Regions from separate parts of the Streptomyces doebereineriae genome, predicted to be linked through region 2. Evidence: riboswitches for the same ligand, from Rfam matches in the RefSeq annotation. Region 2 holds a riboswitch; each other region holds the start of a gene.
What was found. A riboswitch is a leader RNA that binds a small molecule or an ion and turns the genes downstream of it on or off. The one in region 2 is predicted to bind S-adenosylmethionine.
Positions count from the first base shown of each region.

Region 1: linked by a shared signal. The riboswitch ahead of thrC (threonine synthase) and the one ahead of RNB18_RS11825 (aminotransferase class V-fold PLP-dependent enzyme) in region 2 are both predicted to bind S-adenosylmethionine.
Region 3: linked by a shared signal. The riboswitch ahead of RNB18_RS53780 (putative leader peptide) and the one ahead of RNB18_RS11825 (aminotransferase class V-fold PLP-dependent enzyme) in region 2 are both predicted to bind S-adenosylmethionine.

Region 1 is NZ_JAVREZ010000014.1:106,737-117,114, forward strand. It holds gene RNB18_RS33670 (carboxylesterase/lipase family protein) at 1-1,197, opposite strand, end outside; gene RNB18_RS33675 (metallophosphoesterase family protein) at 1,274-2,149, opposite strand; gene RNB18_RS33680 (NADH:flavin oxidoreductase) at 2,231-3,352, opposite strand; gene groL (chaperonin GroEL) at 3,728-5,353, opposite strand; gene RNB18_RS33690 (cold-shock protein) at 5,711-5,917, opposite strand; gene RNB18_RS33695 (ubiquitin-like small modifier protein 1) at 6,361-6,636, opposite strand; gene thrC (threonine synthase) at 6,684-7,967, opposite strand; SAM riboswitch class I at 7,985-8,143, opposite strand; gene RNB18_RS33705 (glucosyl-3-phosphoglycerate synthase) at 8,281-9,225, shown strand; gene RNB18_RS33710 (alpha,alpha-trehalose-phosphate synthase (UDP-forming)) at 9,321-10,378, shown strand, end outside.
Region 2 is NZ_JAVREZ010000003.1:483,984-494,361, forward strand. It holds gene RNB18_RS11795 (C40 family peptidase) at 1-508, opposite strand, end outside; gene RNB18_RS11800 (NYN domain-containing protein) at 718-2,061, opposite strand; gene RNB18_RS11805 (hypothetical protein) at 2,097-2,336, opposite strand; gene RNB18_RS11810 (rhomboid family intramembrane serine protease) at 2,508-3,248, shown strand; gene RNB18_RS11815 (Lrp/AsnC family transcriptional regulator) at 3,245-3,526, shown strand; gene RNB18_RS11820 (protein kinase domain-containing protein) at 3,530-5,692, opposite strand; gene RNB18_RS11825 (aminotransferase class V-fold PLP-dependent enzyme) at 5,761-7,122, opposite strand; SAM riboswitch class IV at 7,243-7,359, opposite strand; gene trpD (anthranilate phosphoribosyltransferase) at 7,431-8,495, opposite strand; gene qcrB (cytochrome bc1 complex cytochrome b subunit) at 8,614-10,257, opposite strand; gene qcrA (cytochrome bc1 complex Rieske iron-sulfur subunit) at 10,254-10,378, opposite strand, start outside.
Region 3 is NZ_JAVREZ010000010.1:107,746-118,123, forward strand. It holds gene RNB18_RS27655 (TauD/TfdA dioxygenase family protein) at 1-571, opposite strand, end outside; gene RNB18_RS53770 (hypothetical protein) at 1,238-1,552, shown strand; gene RNB18_RS27665 (vanadium-dependent haloperoxidase) at 2,000-3,259, opposite strand; gene RNB18_RS53775 (putative leader peptide) at 3,394-3,468, opposite strand; gene RNB18_RS27670 (TauD/TfdA dioxygenase family protein) at 3,664-4,476, opposite strand; gene RNB18_RS27675 (LUD domain-containing protein) at 4,699-5,328, opposite strand; gene RNB18_RS27680 (winged helix-turn-helix transcriptional regulator) at 5,443-5,829, shown strand; gene RNB18_RS27685 (MFS transporter) at 5,935-7,395, shown strand; SAM riboswitch class IV at 7,410-7,519, shown strand; gene RNB18_RS53780 (putative leader peptide) at 7,583-7,669, shown strand; gene RNB18_RS27690 (ABC transporter substrate-binding protein) at 7,855-9,477, shown strand; gene RNB18_RS27695 (ABC transporter permease) at 9,481-10,378, shown strand, end outside.

The sequences.
Region 1 (10,378 bases), on a different contig from region 2:
GGCCAGTTCGTAGAGGTGGGCGCGGCCGCCGCCGGCGACCTGCGCCTCGGCCAGCCGCAGGGAGGGCATGTTGAAGAGCCAGTCCGTCTGCACGCGTTCGTAGAGTTCGGTCGGTGTGGCGTCCGGGAAGGCCTCGCGGTAGGAGCGCTCGCCGTCCGGGCCCGGCGCGAACATCCGCAGGGCCGCGGCCGCCTGCTCCTCGGTTATCCGGCCGAGCCGGTCGGCGAGGGCGAGGAAGAGCCGGTACTCGTCGCGGTTGTGCCCGACGAGCAGCTCCACGTCCCGGGCCGCGCCGGCCGCCAGCGCCTCCCAGGGGGTGGTCGGCAGCACCTCGCCGTCGACCACCGGCGAGAACGGGGTGGCGGTCGGCGCCGCCTGCCCCCACCGGTCGTCGTACTCACGCATCCGAAGGCTCAACCGCTCTCCCGCCGAGGGGAGTTCGAGTGGGTCCACGGCGGACAGCGCGGCGGCCGTCGGAGCGAGGCCCGCCTCCTTGCCGATCTCCACCGCGATGTCCCGGGCGAGTTCGGCGGAGAAGTACGTGCCGGGCACGCTCTGCGCGACGGCCCGCCCGAACAGTCCCCGCGCGCTCGGCATCGCCAGCAGCGAGGCCACCGACCCCGCCCCCGCCGACTCCCCGAACACCGTGACCTGCCCGGGGTCCCCGCCGAACGCCGTGATGTTGTCCCGCACCCACTCCAGCGCGGCGACCTGGTCCAGCAGGCCCCGGTTCGCGGGCGCCCCCTCCAGCAGGGCGAACCCCTCGATGCCGACGCGGTAGTTGAGGGTCACGACGACCACGTCACCGGCGCGCGCGAGGTGCTGGGCGTCGTAGCCGGGGCTGCCGGCGTGACCCAGCTTGTAGGCACCGCCGTAGATCCACACCATGACCGGGCGGCGGGCCGACGGGTCCGTGCCGGGCGTCCAGACGTTGACCGTCAGCCAGTCGTCGCCGGTGGGTACCGGCAGTTCGGCGGCACGGCCCTGGAAGCCCGACTCCTGCGGGGGCGGGGGTCCGAAGTCGTACGCCTCCCGGGTCCCCGCCCAGCCCTTCACGGGCCGCGGTGCCTGGAACCGGGCCTCCCCGACCGGTGGTTCGGCGAACGGGATCCCCCGGAAGACCACCAGTCCGCCCTCGCCCCGCCCGCGCACGGCACCGGCCGCGGTGCGCACTTCGAGATTCTCGGCTGACGTCATCGTCGAACTCCTCACGAGTAGGGGCTGCTGGATCCACTGCAGCCCATTTCCCTTGCTTGAGTCAACCAAGTCGCCGTCAGCCGAGCGCCGTCGGCCCGTACTTCTCCAGCACCGCCCGGGTCCGCTCCTCGTCCAGCTGGTACACCGTCTCGTGGGCCCGCGGGTCCCGCGCGTGGAACGTGTGGAACATCGGGCTCGCCGGTCCGCCCAGCTCCACCAGCGAGGCCGAGGCCCCGCGCACCGCCCGCTCGGTGCCGTACGGCGTCGTCAGGTCGATCCGGTTGACCACCCCCGGTGTCACCCACACCGGCACCGCCTCCAGCATCCCGAAGAGCTGGAGATGGAAGTGCCCGGTCAGCATGACCCGCACGTCACTCCCCCGGATCGCGGACGCCAGCTCCCCGGGGTTCAGCAGCCCGAAGACCGTCTGGGTGACGGACAGGCCGAGACCGAGGGGCGGGTGGTGGAAGGCGAGGACGGTGCCGTGCTCGGCCGGGGTGCTCAACACCTCGCGCAACCAGTCCAGTTGGGCCGCGCCGATACGGCCGTACACCTCTCCCGGCACCAGCGAGTCCAGTGTGACGAACCGGTACCCGCCGACCGTGCTCACCGCGGCCCGCTCGGACGCGTCTGTCTCCAACAGCCCCTCGGGATCCGGGTGTCCGCTCCCCAGCACCTTGCCGAAGGCCTCGCGCTCGTCGTGGTTGCCTGTGGTGTAGAAGACAGGGGCGTCCAGCGGCTGGGCGAACGCCCCCACGAGCTCCCGTACCGCCGAATACGCCTCCACGTCCCCCTCGTTGGCGATGTCCCCGGTGACGACGACCGCGTCGACGTCCCGTAGGTGCCGCAGCTCAGCGAGCATCAGCCGTAGTGAGTCGGTGGCGTTGACGCCGTTCCTGTTCGGTGCGTCGGTGCGCTCCACGTGCGTGTCCGAGAGATGCAGAATCCGCATGTTCCGGCACGGTAGCGGGAGTTGACGACCGCAACCAGCACTACGTCAGCGCGCGGGCCGACCCCACCGACCCGAAACCCGTCAGCTCAACGACTTCAGCGCGGACGCGTCGTACGGCGCAAGCTCGTCGAAACGGCCCGCCAGCACCTTCGCGGCCCACTGCGGGTCCTGAAGCAGCGCCCGCCCGATGGCGACCATGTCGTACTCCTCGCGCTCCAGGGCGTCGAGCAGGTCGTCGATGCCCTTGACCGGGGAGCCCTCGCCCATGAAGCCGCGGATGAAGTCGCCGTCGAGACCGACCGAGCCCACCGTGATGGTGGTCCTGCCGGTGAGCTTCTTGGTCCAGCCGGCGAGGTTGAGGTCGGAGCCGTCGAACTCGGGGAGCCAGTAGCGGCGCGTGGAGGCGTGGAAGGCGTCGGCACCGGCCGCGGCGAGCGGCGCGAGGATCGCCTCCAGCTCCTCCGGCGTCTCGGCGAGGCGCGCCTTGTAGGCCTCCTGCTTCCACTGCGAGTAGCGGAAGATGATCGGGAACTCCGGCGACACCGTCTCGCGTACGGCCGCCACGATCTCCGCCGCGAACTTCGTGCGGGCGACGGGGTCGCCGCCGTAGGCGTCGGTGCGGCGGTTGGTGCCCGCCCACAGGAACTGGTCGACGAGGTAGCCGTGGGCGCCGTGGATCTCCACACCGTCGAAGCCGATGCGCTCTGCGGCGGCCGCGGCCTCGGCGAACGCACCGATGACGTCGTCCAGGTCGCGCTGGGTCATCGCCTTACCGGTGGGCTCGTCGGAGCCGAGGCGCAGGCCGGAGGGGCCGACGGCGGGGGCGTCGGCGTAGGGCTGCTGGCCCTGCTCGCGGACCATGCCGATGTGCCACAGCTGCGGGACGATGGTGCCGCCCGCCGCGTGCACCTGCTCGGCGACCTTCGCCCAGCCCGCCAGCTGCTCCTCGCCGTGGAAGCGCGGGACGCTGTCGCTGTTCCCGGCCGACTCGTGGCCGACGTAGGTGCCCTCGGTGACGATCAGGCCGACTCCGGCGGCCGCGCGGCGGGAGTAGTACGACGCCACGTCCGCGCCGGGGATGCCGCCCGGGGAGAAGTGCCGGGTCATCGGCGCCATCACGATGCGGTTCGGGACGGTCAGGCCGTTGATGTGGGCCGGGCGGGAGAGGATCTCGGCGGCGCGGGAGGTGGCGGGGGCGGTCACGTGGCAGTACTCCTCGGTATGTGCATGCGCATGGACACTACCCAGGTGCCAACCGCCTCATCCCGCTCAGGATTTCCCGGGGCGCTGTGACTCCGGCCACGCATGGAGGCCGCGCATGAAAGAAGCCCGCCCCACCATCGTGGGACGGGCTTCGTGTCGAGCGCCGGGCAGGCCTTGCACCTGCATCTCCCCGCAGGAAGCGGGGCGTCTTTCCTTGGACCACCAACGCGTAGTCGACCGACGGGAGTTCACGTCGAGCGGCTCGTGATCAAGCATAGCGCAGGAAAAGACCGGGGGCGGCCATCCCTGTTTCCAGGAAGTGCCGCCCCCGGGAAGGACGTTGATCAACCGTCAGGCCTGGCGGCCGGGGGTCGATCAGAAGTCCATGTCACCGCCCGGCATGCCGCCGCCGGCCGGGGCAGCGCCCGCCTTCTCCGGCTTGTCGGCGATGACGGCCTCGGTGGTGAGGAACAGCGCGGCGATGGAGGCGGCGTTCTGCAGGGCAGAGCGCGTGACCTTCGCCGGGTCGATGATGCCTTCGGCGATCATGTCGACGTACTCACCGGTCGCGGCGTTCAGGCCGTGGCCGACGGGCAGGTTGCGCACCTTCTCGACGATGACGCCACCCTCGAGACCACCGTTGACGGCGATCTGCTTGAGCGGGGCCTCCAGGGCCAGCTTCACGGCGTTGGCGCCGGTCAGCTCGTCACCCTCCAGGTCCAGCTTCTCGAAGACCGAGGAGGCCTGGATGAGGGCCACGCCACCACCGGCGACGATGCCCTCCTCGACGGCCGCCTTCGCGTTGCGAACGGCGTCCTCGATGCGGTGCTTGCGCTCCTTGAGCTCGACCTCGGTCGCGGCACCGGCCTTGATGACGGCGACGCCACCGGCGAGCTTCGCCAGGCGCTCCTGGAGCTTCTCGCGGTCGTAGTCCGAGTCGCTGTTCTCGATCTCGGCGCGGATCTGGTTGACCCGGCCCTGAACCTGCTCGGAGGAGCCGGCACCGTCGACGATGGTGGTCTCGTCCTTGGTGATGACGACCTTGCGGGCACGGCCCAGAAGGTCGATGGAGGTGTTCTCCAGCTTGAGGCCGACCTCCTCGGAGATGACCTCGCCGCCGGTGAGGATGGCGATGTCGTTCAGCATCGCCTTGCGGCGGTCACCGAAGCCCGGGGCCTTGACGGCGACGGACTTGAAGGTGCCACGGATCTTGTTGACGACCAGGGTCGACAGGGCCTCGCCCTCGACGTCCTCGGCGATGATCAGCAGCGGCTTGCCCGACTGCATGACCTTCTCCAGGAGCGGGAGCAGGTCCTTGACGGAGCCGATCTTGGAGTTGGCGATGAGGATGTACGGGTCGTCGAGCGACGCCTCCATCCGCTCCATGTCGGTGGCGAAGTACGCCGAGATGTAGCCCTTGTCGAAGCGCATACCCTCGGTGAGCTCCAGCTCCAGACCGAAGGTCTGGGACTCCTCGACGGTGATGACGCCTTCCTTGCCGACCTTGTCCATCGCCTCGGCGATGAGCTCGCCGATCTGGGTGTCGGCGGCGGAGATGGAGGCCGTGGAGGCGATCTGCTCCTTGGTCTCGACATCCTTGGCCTGCTCGAGCAGGGCGGCGGAGACGGCCTCGACGGCCTTCTCGATACCGCGCTTGAGGGCCATGGGGTTGGCGCCGGCGGCTACGTTGCGCAGGCCTTCCTTGACCAGGGCCTGGGCGAGCACGGTCGCGGTGGTCGTACCGTCACCGGCGACGTCGTCCGTCTTCTTGGCGACTTCCTTGACCAGCTCGGCGCCGATCTTCTCGTACGGGTCCTCGAGCTCGATCTCCTTGGCGATGGAGACACCATCGTTGGTGATCGTGGGGGCGCCCCACTTCTTCTCGAGGACGACGTTGCGGCCCTTGGGGCCGAGCGTCACCTTGACGGCGTCCGCGAGCTGGTTCATGCCGCGCTCGAGGCCGCGCCGCGCCTCCTCGTCGAACGCGATGATCTTGGCCATGTGAAGTGGTCCCTCCAGGACTGGGGGTGATTCCTTCGGACCGCGCCCGCGCCCGCGACGGACGGCTCGCCGGCCTGTGGATCCTTGCCCCACAAGGCCTGCGGGCCTCACCGACCCGGTCCATCTTTGTCACTCTCACCTTCAGAGTGCTAACGCCAATGATTAGCACTCGGCATGGTCGAGTGCAAGCGCCTCTCGTGTATCGGGCAGGACACCGAGCACCGGAGACAGCTCGCTACCGGCCCGTACGGGCCGGCCCCGGGCATGCCGAAGGGCCCGTACCCCATGACTCCCTATGGGGGACGAGCCCTTCGAAGAAGAACAGAAGAACGACGCTGTTGTTACCCGGCGCGTGCTTCAGCCGGTCGCCAGGCGAACCATGTCCGCCTGCGGCCCCTTCTGACCTTGCGAGATCTCGAACTCGACCCGCTGGCCCTCTTCAAGGGTGCGGTAGCCGTCCATCTGAATCGCGCTGTAGTGGACGAATACATCCGCACCACCGTCGACCGCGATGAAGCCGTACCCCTTCTCCGCGTTGAACCACTTGACGGTGCCCTGAGCCATGCCTAACTCCCCTATTACTGGCCCTTGCACGGATCCACACTTCGTGGATCCGGGTCAGACCTCACCCCCCACATGGTTGGGGGCGTGCGCCGGAACGCGTCGACCGCGGCTGAATGTATCTGTCCAACTGCCGTCTGCAACAGGTCAATCGGACGAGAATTCTGGACGGAAGGGGTCCGGAATGTAGTGAGAATTCGCCTGAATTCGGGGCAAGTCGGGCCCCATAAAAGACACATAAGGCACTTAAGACGCGCACACTTTGGCTACTTCTCATCGCATGTGGAGCGAGAACTCATATGCACGCGGCAAGAAGAAAGCCGCTGCTTCCCCAACTGTACCGCGCTCAACCATAGAGAATTGCCCCCTCCGCTTCTCAAGCGGAGGGGGCAATCCGATGAACACTCGGTAATTACCGTTACCGAAGGTAATGACCAGTCATACGGTCACCCGCCGGCGACGGCCGGAATGATCGAGACGCCGGCCCCGTCGGGCGTCGCCGTCTCCAGCCCCTGCTCGAAGCGCACATCGTCGTCGTTGACGTACACATTGACGAACCGCCGCAGCTTGCCCTGGTCGTCGAGAACGCGCGCGGCGATACCGGTGTGGTTCTTCTCCAGATCGGCGATGACGTCGGCGAGGGTCGCGCCCTCGGCCTGCACCTCGGCCTGCCCGCCGGTGTAGGTGCGCAGGATGGTGGGGATACGGACGGAAACGCTCATGTTTCAGGACCTCCGGTCGGGGTGAGGGCTTTCAGCGGCCGCGGCGACTACGCGAGGCCGGCCTCGCGGAACGAATCCAGGTTGGGGCGGATCGTGGCGGTGAGACCCGTACCCGCCACCGCGTCCAGCGTCTTCAGACCATCACCGGTGTTCAGCACGACGGTCGTCAGCGAGGGATCCAGCAGACCGTTCTCGATCAGCTTCTTCGCCACGCCGACGGTCACGCCACCCGCGGTCTCCGCGAAGATCCCCTCGGTCCGCGCGAGCAGCTTGATCGCGTCGACGACCTGCTCGTCGTTCACGTCCTCCACCGCACCACCGGTGCGACGCGCGATGTCCAGCACGTACGGACCGTCCGCCGGGTTCCCGATCGCGAGGGACTTGGCGATGGTGTTCGGCTTCTGGGGCCGGACCACGTCGTGGCCCGCCTTGTACGCGACCGACACCGGCGAGCACCCCTCGGCCTGCGCGCCGAAGATCTTGTACGGCTTGTCCTCGACGAGCCCGAGCTTGATCAGCTCCTGCAGACCCTTGTCGATCTTCGTGAGCTGCGAGCCGGAGGCGATCGGCACGACCAGCTGGTCGGGGAGCTGCCAGCCCAGCTGCTCGCAGATCTCGTACGCCAGGGTCTTGGACCCCTCCGCGTAGTACGGCCGCAGGTTGACGTTGACGAAACCCCAGCCCTCGCCGGCCGGGTCGCCGATCAGCTCGGAGCAGAAGCGGTTCACGTCGTCGTAGTTGCCCTCGATGCCGACGAGCTCGCCGCCGTAGATCGCGGCCATCACGACCTTGCCCTGCTCCAGGTCGTGCGGGATGAACACGCAGGATCGGAACCCGGCCCGGGCCGCGGCGGCACCCACGGCGCCGGCGAGGTTGCCGGTGGAGGAGCAGGAGAGGGTGGTGAAGTCGAAGGCGCGAGCGGCCTCGATGGCCTGGGCGACGACCCGGTCCTTGAAGGAGTGCGTCGGGTTGCCGGAGTCGTCCTTCACGAAGAGCTTGCCGGCGTCGACACCCAGCTCGCGGGCGAGGTTGTCGGCCTTGACGAGCTTGGTCCAGCCGGGGTTGATGTTCGGCTTGTCCGCCACGTCCGCGGGGACGGGCAGCAGCGGGGCGTAGCGCCAGATGTTCGCGGGGCCCGCCTCGATCTGCTTGCGGAGCTCCTCGGTGTCGTAGGCCGAGAAGTCGTACGCGATCTCGAGCGGGCCGAAACACTCCTCGCAGGCGAAGACCGGACCGAGCGGGACGCGGTGGCCGCATTCGCGGCAGCTCAGCGCCGCGGCGGGACCCAGATCGACGGAGTTCGTGGTGCTTGCAACAGTCTGCACAGCCATGGAGGCGAGGCCCTTTCTCCTCATCTTCCTCACGACGCATCTCGCCGTGAGACGGATTTGGCACCTTCCCGAGTCGGGAGCCTCGCGGAAACGATCGTCAGCGATCGCTACGAGAACCGACTGGAGGGTTGCCGGGGCTTCATCGGGCCGTATCCCTCTGCCCCTCTGGATGAGCGGTATGAAGTTGTGAACAGCGGGCCACCCAGGACATGCGATGGTCATCCGCGTTGTTCAAGACTGTAACCGACGGCCAGGACAGTTGAGAGAGACGTCCGAACCGCGAGATGGATCAAAGGCAGAGGAGCCGCGCACTGTGCTGAACGAAGTCGAGCGCTGGCTGGCCACGCGTTCCTGGTCCGTGACCGATCGCCCGCTGCACAGGATCATGGCGGCGAAGCGGGGCACGGGCCGGACGGTCAGTGTTGTCCTGCCCGCGCTCAACGAGGAGGAGACGGTCGGTGACATCGTCTCCGTGATCCGTCATGACCTCATGCAGCAGGTCCCGCTCGTCGACGAGATCGTCGTCGTCGACTCGGGATCCACCGACCGCACGTCCGAGGTCGCCGCCGCGGCCGGTGCGCGGGTCGTCCACCGCGACGACATCCTCCCGCGCATACCCGCCGTGCCCGGCAAGGGCGAGGTCCTGTGGCGTTCCCTGCTCGCCACCTCGGGGGACATCGTCTGTTTCATCGACGCCGACCTGAAGGAGTTCTCCTCGGACTTCGTCTCCGGCATCGTCGGCCCGCTGCTCACCGACCCCGAGGTCGACCTGGTCAAGGGCATGTACGACCGTCCCCTGGGCGGCGCCGCCGGGCAGGGCGGCCGGGTCACCGAGCTCATGGCACGTCCGCTGCTGAACATGCACTGGCCGCAGCTGGCCGGTTTCGTGCAGCCGCTGGGCGGCGAGTACGCGGCCCGGCGCTCGTTGCTGGAGCAGCTCCCGTTCCCCGTCGGCTACGGCGTCGAGCTGGGCATGCTGGTCGACGCTCTGCACCTGGTGGGCCTGGACGCGCTCGCACAGGTCGACGTCGGTGTGCGCAAGCACCGTCACCAGGACGGGCAGGCCCTGGGCCGGATGTCCGCCGCGATCTACCGCACCGCCCAGCTGAGGCTGGCCCGCGGCCATATGATCCGGCCCTCCCTCACCCAGTTCGAGCGGGGCCGGGACGGCTTCGAGCCGCGTACGTACTCCGTGGACACCGAGGAGCGGCCGCCGATGGTGGAGATCGCGGAGTACGCGAAGCGTAAGGTCGCGTGAGCGACCGGGTGACAGAACGGGGCGTTCCGTATACGTCCGCGCACTGAGCGCAACCGTACGTTTGAGCGTTTCCGGGCCGGGCTAGGTTGTGGCGTATGGCTTCCACGTCTTCCGTGCAGGGTGCTGCCCAGGTGCTGGTCGCGTCCAACCGCGGCCCGGTCTCGTACGCGGTCCAGGAGGACGGTTCGCTGAGCCCCAAACGGGGCGGCGGCGGACTGGTCTCGGGGCTGTCGGCCATCGGTCCGGAGGCGGGCGCGCTGTGGGTGTGCTCGGCGCTGTCCGACGGCGACCGCGAGGCGGTGCGGCAGGGGGTCGGCGAGGACGGCGTCCGCATGCTCGCCATCCCGGCCGACGTGCACGCGGACGCGTACAACGGCATCGCGAACTCGGTCCTCTGGTTCGTCCACCATCTCCTCTACCAGACCCCGCTGGAGCCGGCCTTCGACGCGGAGTTCCGGCGGCAGTGGGGGTCGTACGAGACGTACAACCGCGCCTTCGCGGAAGCTCTCGCCGAGGAGGCGGGCGAGGGGGCGGCGGTCCTGGTCCAGGACTACCACCTGTGTCTGGTGCCGGGGATGCTCCGTGAGCTCCGTCCCGACCTGCGCATCTCCCACTTCTCGCACACGCCGTGGGCGCCGGTGGACTACTTCCGGATGCTGCCGGACGACATCGCGGGCCAGGTCCTTCGGGGCATGTTGGGCGCCGACCGGCTCGGCTTCCTCACCCGCCGCTGGGCGGACGCCTTCACGGCGTGCGCCACGGAGTTCGCGGACGGGCTCGGAGAGACCCGGATCGGGGTGCACGGGCTGGGCGCGGACGCCGACTTCCTGCGCGCCCGCTCCCACGAGGCCGACGTCGAGGAGCGCATCGTCGCCCTGCGCGAGGAGATCGGCGCGGGCCGAAAGACGATCGTCCGGGTCGACCGCACCGAACTGTCGAAGAACATCGTGCGCGGCCTGCTCGCCTACCGGCGGCTGCTGGAGTCGCGGCCCGAATGGCGGGAGCGGGTCGTGCACGTGGCGTTCGCGTATCCGTCGCGGCAGGACCTGGCGGTGTACCGGGACTACACGGCTTCGGTGCAGCGGCTGGCGGACGAGATCAACTCCCAGTACGCGACGCCGGGTTGGACTCCGGTCGTGCTGCACGTCAAGGA
Region 2 (10,378 bases):
AGAGGTCCTTGAGCTTCTCGGAGGCCTCGGCGCGGTCCTGGGCCAGCTCGCGCTGCTTCTCCTGGATCTTCTTCAGCGCCTCGACCTGCTGGGAGCTGAGCTGGTCCGCGGTGGACGCCTTGTCCAGGTAGTCCTCCGGGTTGGAGGACAGGAAGAGCTGGAGCGAGGAGTCGATGGTGCCGCTGCGGTACTGCGCGGCGGCGGCGAGGCCTATGGAGTCCCGCAGTTCGTTCAGGTCGTCCTGGCCGCGGGCCACGTTGTCCTGGATGGTGGAGATCTCCTTCTGGAGCTTCTCCTGCTTCTCCTTGGCGCCGTTGAGCTTCTCGGTGGCCTGCTCGGCCTGCTCGTAGAGGGCGTCGACCTTCGCCTTGACCTCGTCCTTGCTCGGCTTCTCGCTCGGCGCGGCGTTGGCGGCATTGGCACTGAGGGCCACGGCGGCAGCGGCTGCGGTCGTGAGCACGGTCACGCGCGTACGGCTCGGCTGCTTGGGTCGACGGTGGGACGCCACGGAGGTGAACTCCTTCTTTTGAGTGATCACCCGCTCGGAGGTTCGAGCCCAGACCTTAGTGACCTTCCCGTGATCAGTTCAAATCCTCAGGAGCAAAATCTCGTCACGCCCTGCATTCTTTGCACATAACTCACATGCGGTGACGCCAACTTGACACTACGTTGCGTGACGATACGGCTAATTCGGTCATTCAGCCTGGACTTTGATGTTTAGGACAGCCGCTTCAGAAGCACCGCGGAAGCGACCGGCCGCGCCCCCGCCTTGGCGATGCCGTCGGCGACCTCGCGGTCGGTCGAGGCGACGATCACCGGCCGCCCGGGCGGCTCGGCGCGCACCAGCTGGCGGATCAACTCGTCGGCGGTGACACCCGCCTTGGAGAACAGCACCCGCACCCCGCGCGGCGGCGCGAGCAGCACGGGCGCGGCCAGCTCGGCCCCGTCGAACACACAGGTCACCTCTGCCCCGGTCTGCGCGGCGAGCTGGGAGAGCTGCCCCAGGAGCCTCAGACGCTGCTTCTCCAGCGGCATCTGGGGATAGCCGGTCTTGGTGACGTTGTAGCCGTCGACCACCAAGTGCGCCTGCGGCAGGGCCAGAAGCTGGTCCAGGATCGCGGGGTCGTTCTCGGACAGGGCCCGCGCGGCGATGTCCTTCGGGGTCATTCGTCCCGGTTCGACCGCGTCCACCGTCTCGGCGGGCCGCACGGAGACCGGCGGCAACGCCAGCTCCCGCCGCAGCCCCTGGGCCGCGTCCAGAACGGTGTCCAGAAGCAGACGCACGCGCATGTCCTCGACACTGCGCCCCTCCCGCGCCGCTCTGCGCGTGGCCTCCAGAGCGGCCTCCGACTCCCCGAGGCGAGCCTTCAGGCGCCGGGACTCGCTCTCGGCGGCGGACAGCTGGGCCTGCCCCTCGGTGCGTACGGTCTCCATCTCGGCCTGCAGCTTGCGCAGGGCCGCCTCGCCGCGCTTGACGTCACTGTGTGCCGCGCGCAGTTTGCGGTGAAGCGATTCGGCTTGCTTCTTGGCGGACTCCAGCTCGGTGCGCAGCCGCTCGGTCTCGGCGCGCGTCTGGTCGCGAGCGGCCGTGAGCTCCTCGCGCAGCCGCTCCAGCTCGGCACGGCTCTCCTCGTCGGCGCGCTCGGCGTCCGCCCGCAGGGCCTCCTCGCCGGCCGCGGTGACCAGCTTGACCCAGCCGGTCGGCCGCAGAACATAGGCCGCGGCCGCCACATCCAGCGGATCCGCGGCCGGGGGCGGCGCACCTGAGTCCAGCGCGCCGGCCAGCTCCGGCTGGGCCTCTCTGAACTTCTCCCCGATCCGCTGGCGGAACAGCGGATCGGTCTCGAGCGCGGCCGCCATGGCGTTGCCCGCGAACTTGGCCCGCCGGTTCGGCGCGAAGCGCGCGTACTGCCTGAGCTGTGCGGGCAGTTCACCGACGGTCAGCCCGCCGAAGCCCTCCGAGACGATGTGCACGACCCTGCGCCGCACCCCGTCGGGCAGCGGACGGTCGAGCACCTCGGCGGCGCCGTCGCCCGGCTCCCCGCCTTGTGTCTCCACCATCCGTCACACCCCATCACTGTGCGGGGCCGGCTCTCTCAGGAGTCGGCGCCCGGCCTGTCCACGAGTTCCACCTGGTCCACGGCGTTGCACCAGCGGCACCGCACCGACTCGATGGTCTCACTGACCACCTCGCGCTCCTCGACCTTCGGCTCTCCGGCCAGGTCGAGGTGGACGTACTCGACGACCTTCGACGAGCGGGTCACGTCGAAGCGCGTGAGGTTGCCGCAGAGCGTGCAGCGCCACCGCGTCGAGGCGGTCGGGAGGGGAACCGTCATCGTGACTGTGCTCTTTCCTACTAGCCATTGTCCGTGACACACCGGCGGCCCGGTGCGTGTGGCTCGTAACCCTAAGGCCTGGCGGGTACTCGCCGCTCGGGCGTCCACAGCACCTGTCCGACGGCGAGGCGGTCTGTGCGGTTGCGTCCCGTTACGCCATGCTCTGTGTTCGTGATCAGTAACTGGAGGGTGACGGTCGGTGGAGCGAAAAGGTCGCTGTGGGGGCCGGCACCGGTCACCTACGGCCTGATCGCCCTGTGCTGTCTGATCTTCCTGGTCGGCCCCGCCTCGGGTCTCGATCCGGCATACGGCTCCGGGGACGCGGCCCTGGCCGCTCAGCGGGCCTACTTCCACCGCTGGGGCGTGGTCCCCGCCGAGCTCTTCGCGGACTCCCCCGGTGCGGCTCTCACCCCGGCCACCGCGCTGTTCGTGCACGGCAGCTGGGTGCACCTGCTGGGCAACATGCTCTTCCTCTACGTCTTCGGGGTGATGACCGAGGAACGGATGGGCCGGGTGCAGTTCCTCCTCTTCTACGTCGGCTGCGGCTACCTCGCCCTGCTGGGCTACGCGGCCGCCAACGCCGACTCCGAGCAGTCCCTGGTCGGTGCCTCCGGGGCGATCTCGGCGGTCCTCGGCGCGTTGCTGTTCCTGTTCCCCGGGGCCCGGGTGACCAGTCTCCTGCCGTTCCTCTTCTTTCTCCCGCTGCGCTTCCCGGCCTGGGTCGTCCTCCCCTTCTGGGCGGCCCTGCAGTGGCTGGCGGCGGGCCGTGCCTCCGACGGCCCCGGGGTGGCCTATCTGGCCCACCTGGTGGGCTTCGGACTGGGCCTGGTCTTCGCGTGGGTGCGCTTCGGCCGTACCACTAGAGTGAAGTCCGCCCCAGCTCCGTCCCCCGAGGGAGAGAACCAGCCGTGATCACCGCGATCGTCCTCATCAAGACCAGCGTGGACCGGATCCCCGAGATCGCGGAGCGGATCGCCGCGCTGGAGTCCGTGAGCGAGGTCTTCTCCGTCACGGGCACGTACGACCTGATCGCCATGGTCCGGGTCAAGCAGCACGAGGACCTCGCCGAGGTCATCCCCGGCAGCATCAGCAAGATCCCGGGCGTGGAGGGAACGGACACGCATGTGGCGTTCCGGACCTACTCCCAGCACGACCTGGAGGCCGCGTTCGCGATCGGCCTCGACGGCTAGGGCCTAGGAGTCGAGCGCGAGCACGGTGATGCCGTCGGCGGTCGCCACGTACACGCGGCCGCTCCGGACGACCGGCGACTGGTTGCCGACGGAGGCACCGCCCTCGACGCGCTTCTGCCAGGTCTGCTTGCCCTTGCGGTTGACGCCGTAGAGCGTCGAGCCGTGGCGTACGTAGACGGTGTCGCCGAAGACCGTCGGGTTGCTGTACTGGCTTCCCTCGTCGTTGAACCGGAAGGACCAGACCGTCGACCCGTCGGCGGGGTCCAGGGCGACGAGTTCGTAGTCGGAGGCGGTGACGCCCAGGCCGCCGAAGGGCACGCAGGTGAAGTAGCGGCTGCCGTACACCTTGTCGTTGGTCGAGTCCCACAGCGGCTTGCCCTTGCGGCCGATGCCGTGCAGCATCTGCTCGCCGCCCGATCCGACCACCAGCGTGTCGCCGACCAGCGCGGGCCGCCCGGCGTCGAGGCCGGCCGCCGTCGCCCAGAGCCGCTTGCCGGTCTTCGCGTCCAGCGCCTGCACCTGGTCCCCGAACGTGCCGACGTAGACCACCCCGTCCGCCACCAGGGGCTCGCTGGTGGGCGCCGGCCCGGTCGGCGTGGACCAGCGCACTCTGCCGTCGGGGGCGTAGGCCCGCACCCCGCCCGCCTCCGAGCCGTCGCCGTAGGACACCAGGATCAGTTGCCCCGCGGTGACCAGGAACTGGCTGTTCGCGGCGAACGCCTTGGCCCAGCGGACCTTGCCGCCCCGGCCGAGCGCGCACAGCTTGGAGGCGCCCTCCTGGTCGTCCTCCAGCAGGCAGTACACGCCCTGCGCGGTGGCGAGCGGGGACATGGCCTCGGCGCCCAGTGCGGTGTGCCAGACGGTCCGCCCGTCCAGGTCCAGCGCGTGCAGCGAGCCGTCCGCGCCGCCGACGTACACCCGTGTGCCGTCGGGCGAGAGGGCGGCGCAGGGGCCGCGCCGCCCGCCGAGCCCCTGGACCTTGTACTGCCAGCCCGTCGCGGGCGTGCCCGTCACGGACCCCGCACCGCTCGCCCCGGCCACCGTCTCGCCCTTCGCGGATCCGTCCGAGGAGTCCCGCAGCCACAGCCACCCGCCCACACCGCCGGCCGCCACGACCCCGGCACCGCCCACCGCGGCCCGCAGCAGCCGCCGCCGGGAGGGTGGAGCGGGCGTCGGTGGGACACGGGTGGCCGCGGGGACGTCCGTGACGGTCACCGGCGCCACGTACTCGACCCGGCTCTCCCGCTCCCCCGAGTCGTGCCCGGGAACCCAGCGCGCACCACCCTGCGCGGCCTCCGGCTCCTTCACGGTGCCGGGGCCGTACCACCCCGCCCGCAGTCCCTCGCGCAGCGATCCCGCGGTGTGCCCCGCGGCCGCGACCAGCTCCGCGGGCGTCGGCCGCGCGCCGGGGTCGTCCCGCAGACACGCCTCCACCAGCGGCAGCTGTTCCTCCGGTACGGCGGACAGGTCGACGTCCCCGGTCAGGATCCGCAGCAGAACGACCGAATCCTGCCCCTCGCCGAACGGTTCCTTGCCGCCGGACGCGTACGCGAGGACCGCGCCCAGGGAGAAGACGTCACTGGCCGGTACCACCTGGGCGCCGTTGCGGATCTGCTCGGGCGAGAGATAGCCGACCGACCCGACGACCACGCCGGTCCGGGTCAGTGCCGTGCCCTCCAGAGCCCTGACGATCCCGAAGTCGATGACCCTGGGCCCGTCCGGCGAGAGCAGGATGTTGGAGGGCTTGAGGTCCCGGTGCACCAGCCCCTTGGCGTGGATCGCGGCGAGCGCCTCGGCGAGCGCGGCCGCCAGCAGCCGTACCGCGTCCGCGGGCAACGGTCCCCGGTCGAGCACCGCGTCCCGCAGGTTGGGCCCCGCCACGAACTCGGTCGCCATCCACGGCCGCGCGGCCTCGGTGTCCGCGTCCACGACCCGCGCGGTGTACGTGCCCGTCCCTCCGACGGTCTGTGCGGCCCGCACCTCGTGCCGGAACCGGGCGCGGAAGGTGCGGTCCTCGGCGTGCTCGGCCCGTACGACCTTCACGGCCAGCCGCAGCCCGCCCCGCGCCTCGGCCAGATACACCTCGCCCATGCCGCCGGACCCGAGTCTGCCCAGGACCTCGTAGGGCCCGATGGTCCGCGGGTCCGTCTCGCGCAGCTCCTGCACCCCGTGCTCCCCCTGCTTTCCGTACGGCTGCTGAGGGGGAGCGTATACGCGCGCCGGACGTCAGTACGTCAGACGGCCGGGACGCAACGGCCGTCCTCGGTGCGGTACGTCCACTTCGCGCCGTCCGCGACCAGTTCCTTCACGGCCCGCACGAACCGCTCCACATGCTCGTCCGGTGTGCCCGCGCCGAAGCTCACCCGGATCGCGTTGAGGGACTTCTCGCCGGGCGCGGCCTCGGGGGCACCGCACTCGCCCTGGGACTGCGGGTCGCTGCCGAGGAGGGTGCGGACGAGGGGGTGGGCGCAGAAGAGGCCGTCGCGGACGCCGATGCCGTACTCGGCGGAGAGGGCGGCGGCGAAGTGGGAGCTGTTCCAGCCCTCGACCACGAAGGAGATCACGCCGACACGGGGGGCGTCGTCACCGAAGAGGGACAGGACGCGGACCTCGGGGACCTCGGCGAGGCCCGCCCGCACCTTCTCGATCAGGTGCTGCTCGCGGGCGACCAGGGTGTCGAAGCCGGCCTCGGTGAGGGCCCGGCAGGCGGAGGCGATGGAGTAGGCGCCGATGACGTTCGGCGAGCCGGCCTCGTGGCGGGCGGCGCTCTCGTGCCACTCCACGTCCACTCCCCCGTCCTCGCGCCGGGTGACCTTGCGGCTGGCGCCACCGCCCGCGAGGTAGGGGTCGGCGGCCCGGAGCCAGTCGGCCCGGCCGGCCAGGACTCCGGAGCCGAAGGGGGCGTAGAGCTTGTGGCCGGAGAAGGCGACCCAGTCGACGTCGAGGTCACGGACGCTCAACGGGTGGTGCGGGGCCAGCTGGGCCGCGTCGAGCACGATGCGGGCGCCGTGGGAGTGAGCGGCTGCCGCAAGCTCCCGTACGGGCCACAGCTCACCGGTGACGTTGGAGGCGCCGGTGACGCACACCAGGGCCGGGCCCTGGGGGTCCCGGTCGGCGAGGGCCCTCTCCAGCGTCTCGACGGCCTGCCGCGGGGTGCGCGGGGCGTCGAGGTAGGTGACCCGGGCGTCCTTCCACGGCAGCAGCGAGGCGTGGTGCTCGGTCTCGAAGACGAAGACCTGGCAGTCGGCGGGGAGGGCGGCGGCGAGGAGGTTGAGCGAGTCGGTGGTCGACCGGGTGAAGACCAGCTGGTCGTCGTCCCGGCAGTCGAGGAACTCGGTGACGGTCCTGCGGGCGTTCTCGAACAGGTCGGTCGACAGCTGCGAGAGGTAGCCGGCACCGCGGTGCACGCTGCCGTAGTAGGGCGCGTAGGCCGCCACGTCGTCCCAGACCCGCTGGAGGGCGGGGGCGCTGGCCGCGTAGTCGAGGGCCGCGTAGGTGACCTCGCCGCCGGTGACGAGCGGGACGGTGACATCTCGCCCCAGAACGGGCAGCTGGGCACAAATGGTCTGGGCGGAGGCAGCGGTGGAGACAGACATGGGGACTCCCGTGAAAAGAAAGGTGAGATGGGTGTGCGGAGGCGGGGCTCGGCGCCCTATCGCATTCGCTTGCTCACGGAAGACTCCCTCGAATGACCAGGACCCCTGGGTTTCGAGAGGGGCCCGCGCTTGCCGTAGACCTCGCTGCCTACGGCCTGGTCTTCACCCGGGGCACCCCGCCACGGACGGAGGGTTGCCGGACAGTCGGCCGGGGCCTCATGACTGTCACTCATGACCTGGTACAGGAACGTACGTGAAGTGATCGCGGTCCCGCAACCCGTGTCCGGATTACGGGACCGCAGTGCCTGCTACGCGTGGCTCGCGGCCACCCAGCGGTCCAGCGTGCGCTTGGCGGACCCGGAGTCGATCGACTCGGCGGCCTTCGTCATGGCGGCGCCGATCTGCTCGGCCAGCGTCCCCGAACCCGGGTCGAGCGCCACCAGCGCCGCCGCCGAGTTCAGCAGTACGGCGTCCCGGACCGGGCCCGTCTCGCCGTCCAGCAGCCGCCGCGCGACCTCCGCGTTGTACGACGGGTCCGCGCCCCGCAGCGCCTCCACCGGGACCAGCTCGATGCCGACGTCCCTCGGGTCGAAGCTCTCCTCGGTGACCTTGCCGTCGCGCACGACCCACACCCGGGACGTGGACGTCGTGGTCAGCTCGTCGAAGCCGTCGTCGCCGCGGAAGACGAGGGAGGAGTTGCCCCGCTCGGCCAGGACGCCGGCGATGAGCGGTGCCAGGCGGGGGTCGGCGACGCCCACGGCCTGCGCCTTCACCTTGGCCGGGTTGGTCAGCGGACCGAGCGCGTTGAAGGTGGTCCGGATCCCCAACTGCCCTCGCGCGGCAGCCACATGACGCAGCGCCGGATGGAACTTGATCGCGAAGCAGAAGGTGATCCCGGCCTCCTCGGCCACCTCGGCCACCCGCTTCGGCGTCAGCTCCAGATTGACGCCGAGCTTTTCCAGGACGTCCGAGGCGCCGGACGCGGAGGAGGCGGCCCGGTTGCCGTGCTTGACGACCTTCGCACCCGTGCCGGCGATGACGATCGCCGACATCGTGGAGATGTTCACCGTCTTCGCCCCGTCGCCGCCCGTGCCGACGATGTCGACGGTCCGGCCCGGCACCTCGATGACGTTCGCGTGCTCGTACATCGTCCGGACGAGCCCGGTGATCTCCTGGACGGTCTCGCCCTTGGCGCGCAACGCCACCGCGAACCCGGCGATCTGCGCGTCCGTGGCCTCGCCGCGCATGATCAGGTCCATCGCCCAGGCGGTGTCGTCGGCGGACAGGTCACGGCCCTCCAGCAGGCCGTTGAGCAGAGCGGGCCAGGAACGGCCCGCCGCGGTGTTGCCTCCAGCGGGGGTCACAGCGCTCATGGGGCCGCTCCAGATGTCGTAGAACAATGTGCTCCCACCCTATCCAGCCCGGGGCACGGCAAAGGGCCCCGTCCGGTGTTCGGACGGGGCCCTTCATCGCGCGTGGCGAGCGCAGCGATCAGTGGTGGCCGTGGCCGCTCGTGATCTCCTTGTACTCCTCGACGGTGGGCTTGGGGATCTGGGCCTCTTCGCCGTAGTACGCCTCGCTCAGCTTGGCGCGCAGCTTCTCGGAGCCCTTCACCTTGCGCTCGACGCCGTTCTCGTCGACCGTGGCACCGATCGCGGCCGGCTCGTACTGCTCGTGCGCCGTGAGCGTGTGCAGCTGCTCCTGGCTGAGCGGCTCGTGCACCTCGATGAACTCACCGTGCGGCAGGCGCTTGATGATGCCGGACTCGCGGCCGTGCAGCACCTTGTCCTTGTCGCGGCGCTGGAGGCCGAGGCAGATCCGCTTGGTGGCGATGAACGCGAGGACCGGGGCGACGAAGAACGCGACCCGGACGAACCAGGTGATGGCGTTGATCGACAGGTGGAAGTGGGTGGCCCACAGGTCGTTTCCACCACCGATCAGCAGCACCATGTACCAGGTGATCCACGCGACGCCGAAGGCGGTACGCGTCGGCGCGTTGCGCGGGCGGTCCAGGATGTGGTGCTCGCGCTTGTCGCCGGTGACCCAGGACTCGATGAACGGGTAGACCGCGATCGCGACCAGGACCAGCGGGAAGATCACCAGCGGGATGAACACACCCAGGACGAGCGTGTGGCCCCAGAAGTTGATCTCCCAGCCCGGCATGACACGGATCAGGCCCTCGGAGAAGCCCATGTACCAGTCCGGCTGGGCGCCCGTGGACACCTGGTCGGGACGGTAGGGGCCCATCGACCAGATCGGGTTGATCGAGGCGATCGCCGCGATGGCCGCGATGACACCGAAGACCAGGAAGAAGAAGCCTCCGGCCTTGGCCATGTAGACCGGCAGCAGCGGCATGCCGACGACGTTGTTGTTTGTCTTTCCGGGGCCCGCGAACTGCGTGTGCTTGTGGTAGAAGACCAGGATCAGGTGGCCGACGACCAGGCCGAGCATGATGCCCGGCAGCAGCAGCACGTGGATCGAGTAGAAGCGGGCCACGAAGTCGCCGCCCGGGAACTCGCCGCCGAAGAGGAAGAACGACAGGTACGTGCCGACGATCGGCACGGACAGGATCGCGCCCTCCATGAAGCGGACACCGGTGCCGGACAGCAGGTCGTCCGGGAGCGAGTAGCCGGTGAAGCCGGTGAACATGCCCAGGACGAACAGCAGGAAGCCGAACAGCCAGTTGACCTCACGCGGCTTGCGGAACGCGCCCGTGAAGAACACGCGCATCATGTGCACGAACATGCCGGCGAGGAAGATCAGCGCCGCCCAGTGGTGGATCTGCCGGATCAGCAGACCACCGCGCACATCGAAGGAGATGTGCATGGTCGAGTTGAACGCCTCGGACATCAGCTGGCCCTGCAGCGGGACGTAGCTGCCGTGGTACTCCACCTCGTTCATCGACGGGTGGAAGAACAGCGTCAGGTACACACCCGTGAGGATGATGATGATGAAGCTGTAGAGGCAGATCTCACCCAGCATGAACGACCAGTGGTCGGGGAAGATCTTGCGCATGTTGGCCTTGGCCAGGGAGTAGATCCCCAGGCGGCCGTCGGCCCAGTCGGCGACGCGCTCGCCCGCCGGTGCCTTGTCGCGCCGCGCCCCGTTGGCCGCGGTGCTCTCGTTTGTGCTCATCCGCGCTCCCAGAATGCAGGACCGACAGGCTCGTCGAAGTCGCCGAGCGCTTCGAGGTAACCCTGGTCGTTCACGCCGATGCGCAGCTGCGGCAGGGCGTGACCGGCGGGGCCGAAGATCA
Region 3 (10,378 bases), on a different contig from region 2:
CCGTCAGCGGATGCACGCGCACGAGAGGGTGCTCTGTCTCGTACGGCGTCGAGACGAAGACACGGTCGTACTCCTGCCGTTCGGCCGTCGTGGCCGAAGTGCGCGCGTAGTCGTACTGGTTGGTGTGCACGACGCGCAACGAGTCCGCGAGGGCGCGGAGGGACTCGGGCAGGTCCCGGTAGGCCGCGGCGGCGTTCGCGATCAACGTCTCGCCGCCGTAGGGCGGGATCACGATGGACCGGAGCGTGGTCAACTGCGGCGGGTTGACCACGAAGGTGACGTCCGTGTGCCACTCGTTCGCCTTGGACGTCTCGCTGTCGACGGCGAGCACGTTCGTCGTACCGTCGGCGGCCGGCACGTTCGGATGGGCGGTGGTCAGGTCGCCGAACCACTCGGCAACGCGCTCCTGACCGGCGTTGTCGAGGCGCACGTCGTCGAACACGATCGCCTTGTGCTCGTTGAGGGCATGACGGAGCGTCGTGATCGTCGAGGGGTCGGGGGGCGCCGTGAGGACGACGCCCTCGACCACCGCGCCGATGCGGCCCGTGAGCTTGCGGATGGACGGAGGCATGGGAGGTCCCTCTTGGAGAATCCGGGGGCACTGCGGTGCCGGGAGTCGGAGTGAACGGGCGACGGGCAGGGATCGGCCGCGCAGTCAGTACCCGGTCCGGGCACGATGCGAGGGACCGACAACTGCTCGAGAAGTGCCGGACGGGGGTCAAGCCCTGGAGGTAGTGCGATCGCGCTGGTCAGCGGCGGCTGACCGGGGTGTCCTGCGGAAGACTTGAGGGCCCGCGTCACGTGCACGACAGGCTGTCTGCGCGCAGGGGACGAACATCCCCTCGCGGACCTCAAGTCGGCCCGCACATACTCCCCACGGAGGGAGCACGGGCGATGAGGACAGAGGGGACGAGGGTGGTCTTGCGGTGGAAGCCGCAGTCCCTACCGGCCGCTGCCGAGGGCCGCTTCGCGGATCAGCGACACACTTTCCGGATCAACGACAACAGAACGCGCTGGAGACGTGCGCCAGGTCGATGTGGCGCCTCCGGGTCAAATCCACGCGCGGGGTCATGGAAAGTGAGTTGAGCAGACGCCCGCCCCGTCGGTCAATAAGTTCCGGACAGGTCTCACATGGCGGAAACGTGGATGCGGGCCTGCCCGGCTCCGACCGCACCGCTCCGGCAAGGCCACGCTCGCCCGGCTCCTCGCCGCGCGGCTTCGGGCGGTCCACCTGCGCGTGGACACGATCGAACAGGTCATCGTCCGCTCCGGCCTGGCGGAGCATCCCGTAGGGCCAACTGGATACGCGGTCGGATGCACCCTGGCCGAGGAGGGCACGGTCGGGTGCGCCACGGGCTCGCCCAGCAGGCGGCCGAACGCCTCGTGGCTGTCGGCGTCGAGGCGTCGAGGTGCCTGGCGCGACGGCGTCTTCCCGCTCCAGGACGCCTCCGAGGCCCTCGCCCTGAGCGACCCGGCAGAGGTAAGGCTCGGCCGCCAGGTCACCCTGCTCCGGGGACGCCCGAACTCGAGCGCCACCTTTCGTCCCGCCTGATCGCCTTTGACTCCTTCACGGTCACGGTCGACGCGGACGTCCTGGTCTCGCACCGCGACCACGGTGGCGGCTACAGCCTGTACGTCGACGACGGCCGCCTGCACTCCGCGTACAACGAGTACGGCGCCCTGCGCGAGACGGACACGGGCCCCTCGCCCCCCGGGACCCGCACCGTCCTCCTCACGGCCACCGCCGAACCGGGTCTGCGCCGGCGCTTCGCCCTTGCCGTGGACGGCGCCGCACGCGCCGCGCCCGAACCGGTCCACCAGCTCCTCGGCATGGTCCCGTTCCAGGGCGTCAGTGTGGGCGTCGACCGCAAGTCCCCGGTCTTCTGGCCGCTGTACGAGCGCCACGGTGTCTTCCGCTACACCGGCGCCCTCCGCTCGGTCACCTACCACCCGGGCGCCCCGGGACCGTGGCGCAGGCACTGCGGGAGGCAGCGGCCGCTCACCGCACGTCGAACAGGCGTTCCGCGTTGTGCAGCGCGTGCCCCGCGACCCGCTTGCCGAGGACGAGACCGGCCTCGTCGGCGGAGCGGGTGTGGATGCCGGAGTAGACGCGGGCGTCCAGGTTGTCCTGGGACAGCTGGCTCCAGGCTGTGTAAGTGCGGGTCACTCCGGGAGCGGTGGGACTGGTCAGCTCGAACGGCGCGGTACGCGGTCCGCTGAGTGTGAGGACCGTCTCCGCTGCGCCGGCGTAGGTGTTGTGCCCGCTGGGATAGTCGGGGTGGGCCGGCGTGATGTGCAGCGGGGACCACTCGGGATCGGGGTCGATCGCACCGGTGCGGATGGCGGTGACGGGGCGCCAGCGCAGGTAGGCGTACTTGGTGTCGGAGGTGGCGATCTGCGTGTCCACCGCGGCGATGTGGAACAGTGCCACCAGCGCGGCCTGCGCCGGGGTTGAGCGCTGCGAGCGGGCCACGGCGACCCGCAGCGGCTCGGTGTACAGCGTCAGGGAGGAGCCGAACCAGAAGGTGGCGGTCTCGGTCTGCCGCTCGGTGCGTGCTGTGCTGTTCACGGCCCCGTACGCCCGCACCTCGGCCAGGTCGGCACGGTAGCGCGCGGAGTCCGGGGCGGGCGGGGCGGGGAGCCGGTACTGGTCCGGGCTGTCCAGCAGGAAGGGCCGGGCGAGCCGGTTGCCGTACTGCACGGCCGGAGCATAGGCGGGTGGCGTCGGCTGCCACACACCGGGGGCCGCCGGCGGCACGGTGAACGGCGCGTTCACCGAGGCCGGGTCGAGACCGTCGCCCTCACGGGAGGCGAGGACCAGCCGTGCCTCGCGCGCGCCGGCCGCCGCACCCTTCGACTTGGCCGGCCCGTCCGGGATCCGGTCCAGTGTCGTGCCCAGCACGGTGTCCAGTTCCCGGGCGCGGGACGGGATCAGCTCCACCAGGGCATCGTGTACGGCGGATGCCAGAGCCGCGTCCTGGAAGTCCCTCCGGCCGACGCCGGGCGGTACCTGGCGGGTGGCTCGGGCTGCCGCGAGCCAACTGACGGCCCAGGTGCGGCTGTTGGTGATCTGCGTGGCGGCGCCGGCCGCCGCGATGGTCACGGCCGTCGTGTTGTACCAGTCGAGCAGCACGGACGGGCTCGACGTCCGTTCGTCCGCTACGGCGGCAGCAGCGGACGTGACAGTGGCGGAGGCGGCCAGCAGCGTGGCCGAGCCGAACGCCTGCAGGGCGGAGCGGCGGGTTCTGAGCGGGTTCACGGGTACTCCCTCTCGGACGTGCGGGTGATTGCTGTTGCCTGGGCACACGCACCGACGTGCACGCACTCGGCACCGCTACCAACGGCGGGCGGGCGTGGGGACGAGCGGTGCGGTGCAGTGAGGTGCGGTGAGGGTCAGCTACACAGCGCGGCGGCGACACGCAACAGATCAACGGCGCGCCGCCGGGTGAACCACAGAGAGATCCACATGCCGGGGACGCTACATTTGCCCCAACCCACGGTCAACGGGCGGAGGTTGACCGCTCGTGACTGCAACGACGCCTTCGTGTTCCTGCCATGTGCCCGTTACCAGATCGGTCGCGGGGAGCACCGGACCCCGGTGCGCTGTGCCTTGCGCCCGCCGTCGCTGAAACAGCGGGCGCAGGGCCCTTCACCGAAACCTGGTCAGGCCGCAGACTGCCGCACCGGCTCCACTCCGATGACCTTGCGGTAGGCGCGGGCGCCGTCGCCGTAGTCGTCCACGGCATAGTGCCAGGTCGCCCGGTTGTCCCAGAGCACGAAGTCGCCCGGGTTCCATCCGAAGCGGATCGTGTAGTCGGGTGACGAGGCGTGCCGGAGCAGATGGTCGAGGAGCACCTTCCCTTCCTGAGGCGTCACACCGGTCAGGCCGATCGCCGACGTGCTGATGAACAGCCCCTTCCGGCCCGTCTCGGGGTGCGTCAGGACGACGGGATGCTCGACGGTCTCCCCGCCCGCTGTCCGCTTGCTGCCCTGCGCGTAGTTCTCCGCGTTGCCGTCGTAGAGCGCGCCGACCGACTCGAGCAGCACCTTGAACGGCTCGGACAGGTCGTCGTACGCCGCCTGAAGATCGGCCCAGAGTGTGTGCCCGCCCAGCTCGGGGACGACCTCGTAGGTCAGCGACTCGATCGCGAAGACGGGCTGCCGCCACAGACCGCCGATGTGCCAGGTACTGGCCTTGCCGGTCTTCTGCACGTTGTACGGGTAGACCAGCGGATCGGCGGGGTCCTTCACGGCGGTCGGGTGGTCGAACGGTTCCGCGAACACGCGGATGGCCTCGACGTGCTGACCGGGTGTCAGGTGCTGGTCGCGGAAGACCAGCACTTTGTGGTCCCGGAACGCCCGGCGCAGTTCCTCGGCGGTCCGGTCGTCGATTCCGGCCTTCAGGTCGATGCCGGTCACCTCCGCACCGAACCGCGGTCCGGCCCGTCGGATCTCGTGGCTGGCGACAGTGCTCATGGCTCTCCCTCTGTGTGCTGCCGTACGGGGGGTCTCGCGCTGCGGTCACCTCTCACCTGACAGATGAAGGCGACGTCAGACGCGGCGACACGCGGACGCGTCGACGCGTGCCAGATCCACGTACAACCTGCGGTACAGCAGCACTGGGATGCCCACCCCACCATGTCTACCAGGCGAGCCCGAGACGGATCATTGCAGCTGCATGAATCTTCCGGGCAGGCGTCAGAAGCCCACGGTGTCGCGGACGAGGACGACCACACCGCGCTCGGGGAAGGCCTCGCGCTCCAGAATGAGGATCTTGCCGATGAAGGAGGTCTGGGCGTAGGTCTCCTGCAGCCGGCGCCATTCCTTGGGCAGGCTGTAGTCGTGGATGCGGCGGAGCCCGGTCGCCATGTCCGGGACGATCTTCTGTGCGCCGACCACCCAGATCGCCTTGCGGGCTCCGGACGCGTAGGGGGCGAGCTGGCTGCCGCTGGCAGAGCCGACCAGCAGATATCCGTCCTCGGAGACCGCGTGCACGCTGCCGACGACGACGTCCGGCGTTGCCCCGAGCCGGATCTGGGCATACACGTCGTCGCCCAGGTTGCCCGAGGCGGCCCGCACGGAGGTGAAGTCGCCGGACTCGTCGAGCGCTTCGGTGATTCCGGACAGGCGCAGTGTCTCGCTGCTCGCGGTGAACACTGTCTGGTCGCGCGCGACCAGCGCGAGGACGAGTTCGCGGGCGTCGGTCAGGGTGTCGACGAGGTGCACGATGTAGTTGTGGTCGCGCAGTGCTTCGGCGGCACGGTCCAGTTGGGCCTCGTCGGCGGGCTTCGCGAAGGTCTCGTCGACTACGGGTGCGGGCGCGGTCATGGGGTCCTCCGGCGAGGGCGTCGGGTCCGTCTGGTAACTGGCATCAGTCTGCGAAACCCTGGGCCGGCCGCGGAAGACGGCACTTTTTACTGCCTCAGTGAGCCGGAGGGAACCATGGCCACCCACGATGCCGATCCCACGAGGGTGCTGAAGGGGCGGGACGACACCACCTGCCGGGTCCGTGAAGTCCTGGACCGTGTCGGCTCCAAATGGTCGCTGACCGTCATCCACGAACTCGGCCCGGGCACAAGGCGTTTCACCGAGATCAAGGACGCCGTCCCCGGTATCAGCCAGCGCATGCTCACCGAGACCCTGCGTCTTCTGGAGCGCGACGGCCTGATCTCGAGAACCGTGCATCCCGTCGTGCCGCCCCGCGTCGACTACGAGCTCACCCCGCTGGGCCGGACGCTCCTCGACACGGTGCGCACGCTCCTCGACTGGGCTCTGACCCACATCGACGACATCGACAAGGCCCGGGACGCGTACGACACCCGCACCTGAGGCGCGCCTCCCTGTCCTCATCGCTTGCGAACGCGGTGTTTCCGTTCTGCGAACAGGACGCCGTGACGGGGGACGAGGGCCGGCCACCGGTGTGACCATGTCCGCATGCTCCCGGGAGAAGATCGCGCCGCCCGTCGGGTGCTGATGGTGTGCATGGCGGCAGGGGTCACAACTCTTCTCGACCAGTCGGTCCTCAACATCGCTGTGCCGGCGCTGCGTCAGTCGCTCGAGGCGGGTCCCACCGATGTGCAGTGGATCGTCGCCGGTTACTCACTGACCTTCGGCCTGATGCTGGTGCCGGGCGGCAGCCTCGGTGACGTGCGCGGGCGCAAAGGGCTGTTCCTCGTCGGGCTGTCGGCCTTCGTCCTTTTCGGTGCGGTGGCCGCCACCGGTGTGCGACCGGACCTGCTGATCGCCGCGCGGCTGGTGCAGGGCGCCGGGGCAGGTCTGGTCAACTCCCAGGTCATCGGCACCCTTCAGGACGTCTTCAGCGGCCTGGACCGGGCGCGTGCACTGGGCCTGTACGCCGTCACGGGCGGCATCGCCGCGGCGCTCGGACCGGCGCTCGGCGGCGCCCTGGTCGCGACCTGCGGCCCTGAGTTGGGATGGAGGCTGTGCCTGCTGCTCAACACGCCCTGTGGGATGGTCACCCTCTGGCTCGCGTTCCGCTGGCTCCCGAAGGCACGGGGGACGGTCGGACGCAGTCGGCTCGACTGGTGGGGACTGATCTGGGCCGGTGCGCTCACCCTGGCCCTGATGCTGCCCTTCATCAGCAGACCGGGCAGCGCCCAGGGTGCGGCACTGTGGGCCGTCACCGCGGTCGGACTGGCCTGCTGCCTGGTTCTCGGACAACGTCTGCGCATGCGATCCGGACGGGTTCCGCTGGTGCACCCTTCACTCCCACGCTCGCGCCCGTACACGCTCGGGACAGCCATCGCGATGGCCGCCTTCGGCTCCTCGCTGGCGGCGACGCTGGTCCTGACCATGTTCCTGCAGAGCGGTCTCGGACTGTCCGCGCTCACCGCCGCTCTTGTCACCCTCCCATCCGCCGTGGCCATGGGAGTCACCTCGGCCGTGGCCTGGCGCGTGGTGCGCCGTCTCGGACCGCACACCGTCACCGTCGGTCTCGCCCTGGGAATCCTCACGTTGCTGGGCGGCGCGGCCGTCGCCCTCACCGCGCCGCGCACCGCGCTCCCTCTGCTGCTCGCCGCCGTTCAACTCCTGTCCGGTGCCGCCGCCGGGCTGACCGTCTCCCCCAACCAGGCCCTGGTCCTTCAGCACGCTCCGGCCGAGGCCGCGGGAGTGGCCGGTGGCATTCTCCAGATGGCCCAGCGGATCGCCGCGGCCGTCGCCCTCAGCGCCGTCTCCGGGAGCTATCTGCACGGTACGTCGGGATCAACCGGCGGCCCCCGTACGGCATTTGCACACGCGACTCTCCTCTGTGCCGGTCTGCTCACCGCGGCCGCCGTCCTGTCACTGCTGCGTCCGCACCTCACGGCTCGACCCCGTCCTCAGCTCCCCGGGCCAGGACACCCGCACCCCGTTGACGGATTACGTCGGAGATAGATAAAGTTTCAAATGGCATTGAGTGTCAGCATCAAGCCCTGGCTTGCTGACCGGCAACCCTCCGACGCGGTGGGGTGCTCCAGGTGAAAGCCCGGCCGGGTCGCCGACCCGGCAAGCGCGAGGCCCCGCGGCAGGGGCCCGACATGGAGGAGTGAGCGTGCGGCACAGCAGCGTCTCGAGTCTCTCCATGACGGCTTCCGCGACTCTCCCCCGCTTCTCCCGTCGACGCCACATCGACCTGCAGCGCATCACCAGCTGCCTGTGTCATGGCTGACTGCGTCCCGTCGACTGGCTGAAGCCGCTCACCGCTGTCTTTGACACGCGCGGCAATTCCTGAGCCCTTTCCCTCTCAGCGCTCTCACACAGTGCGGCTCTTTTCGTGAGCAACACCATCCCCTCATCTCCATGCCCGCGCGCGTAGAACGTGCGTGTCGGCTTTCGAGTAGGAGACCTCGTTCCGTGATATCTCATCCGGATTCCCGCTCTGCCCGATGGGCGGCACTGTCCGCGCTCCTGACAACCAGTGTGCTGCTGACCGCATGCTCGTCCGGCAGCGGCAGCAGCTCGAGCAACGACGGCGGTCAGGCCAGGCCCGGCGGCACACTGACGTTCGCGGTGGGTTCCGACGCCGGCTGCGTGGATCCGCAGCAGGTCGGCAGCAACGACACCATCTACTCGTTGCGTCAGGTCGTCGACTCCCTGACCGACCAGGATCCCAAGACCGGCAAGATCGTGCCGTGGCTGGCGAAGAGCTGGGACATCAGCCCGGACACGAAGGCCTTCACCTTCCACCTCAGATCCGGTGTCACCTTCAGCGACGGAACACCGCTGACCGCGCAGGTGGTCAAGGACAACTTCGACGCGGTACCGAAGCTCGGCGCCCTGGGAATCCTGGCCCAGGGATACCTGAGCGGCGTGGAGAGCACCACCGCGGTCGACCCGCTCACCGTGCGGGTGAAGTTCAAGCAGCCCAACGCCCAGTTCCTCCAGGCCACTTCCACGTTCTCACTGGGCATCGAATCGTCGGCGAGCGCGAAGAAGTCCCCGCAACAGAAGTGCAGCCAGGGGATCGTGGGCAGCGGCCCGTTCACGCTGAAGAGTTACGTCCAGAACCAGTCGATCACCTTGGCCAAGCGCGCCAAGTACGACTGGGGTTCCTCGCTGTGGACCAAGAAGGGCGAGGCGTACCTCGACAAGGTGGTGTTCAAGGTGGTGCCCGAGGCGGGGGTGCGCACCGGCAGCCTGCAGTCCGGCCAGGTGGACGCGATCAGCAGCGTCGGCAAGGCCGACGAGGCGGCGCTCAAGGGCGGCCAGGTGAGCCTGCTGGGACGGGCCAACCCGGGCAACGTGTTCAACCTGGGGCTGAACAACTCCCGGCCGCTGCTGAAGGACGTGAAGGTGCGTCAGGCGATCCTGTTCGCCATCGACCGGCAGCAGATCGTCGACGCCGTGTTCCCGACCGGCACGCAGCCGGCCACCAGCATCCTGGCGCACACCACGCCGGATTACGCGAACCTCGGCTCGGCTCTGGCCTACGACGCGGCGAAGGCGAAGTCGCTGCTGGACTCGGCCGGTTGGAAGACCGGCAGCGACGGCATCCGGACGAAGAACGGCACCAGACTGAGCCTGGCCGTCACGTGGTTCGCCAATGCGGCCACGAACCAGCCCGCGCTGGAGCTGATCCAGCAGCAGCTCAAGGCCGTCGGCATCGACGTCGCGCTCAAGGAACGGCAGATCAGCCAGCTCGCCGCGACGCTGCAGTCCGGTGACTTCGACGCCGGGTGGGGCAACCTGACCCGCGCCGACCCGGACATCCTGCGCAGCCAGTACTCCACCCGGCTGGCCAACTTCTACCACCTGCCCGCAAGCCCGCTGGACTCGCTGCTGAACCAGCAGGCGGCGACCACCGATGCGGCCAAGCGCAAGCAACTGGTCGACCAGGCACAGCAGTTGATCGTGAAGAACGCGTACATCGTGCCGGTGGTGGAGCTGCAGACCCAGCTCGGGGTGGCGAAGAAGGTGCACGACCTCGACTTCGAGGCCTCCAGCCGGATCCAGCTGCACGACACCTGGATCGGCTGACGCATGCGCCGCTATGTGATCAAACGCCTCGCACAGGCCCTCGGGGTGCTGTGGGCGGCCTACACGGTCTCGTTCCTGGTGCTGGATTTCCTCCCCGGTGATCCGGTGTCGGCGATGGCCGGCGCCGGAGCGGACTCGGGGCAGGTCGATCCGGCGCAGCTCGCCAGGCTCCGACACGAGTACGGCTTCGACAAGCCGGTGCTGGTGCAGTACGCCGACCACCTCGGCGACGCGGTACGCGGGGACTTCGGCGACTCGGTCTCCACCGGCCGATCGGTGACCACGACCCTGAGCGACGCACTTCCACAGACCCTGACGCTGACCGGCACGGCGCTGTTGCTCGCGGTGGTCCTCGGCGGCTCTCTCGCGGTGTTGGCGACCTACACCTCGCGGCGATGGCTGCGGCAACTGCTGCTGTCGTTGCCGCCGCTGGGCGTGTCTGTGCCGACCTTCTGGGTCGGGCTGCTGCTCGTCGAGCTGTTCTCCTTCCGGCTGCGGTGGTTCCCCGCGTTCGGCAACGACGGATTGCCGGGCTTGGTGCTGCCGTCGCTGACGCTGGCGCTCCCGACCGGCGCGCTGGTGGCGCAGGTGCTGGCCAAGAGCCTGCTCACGGCCCTGGATCAGGCCTATGTGGAGACAGCGCGGGCCAAGGGCGCGGGCAGGCTGCGGATCCACCTGCGGCACGCCCTGCGCAACGCGTCACTGCCGGCGCTGACGGTCGTCGGGCTGCTGGCCGGGCAACTGATCGCCGGTTCGGTGGTCGTGGAGACCGTGTTCTCCCGTGACGGCCTGGGCCGGGTGACGGCCGCCGCGGTCACGGCCCAGGACATCCCGTTGGTCCAGGGAGTCGTGGTGTTCGGAGCGCTGATCTTCGTGCTGGCGAACCTGATCGTCGATCTCG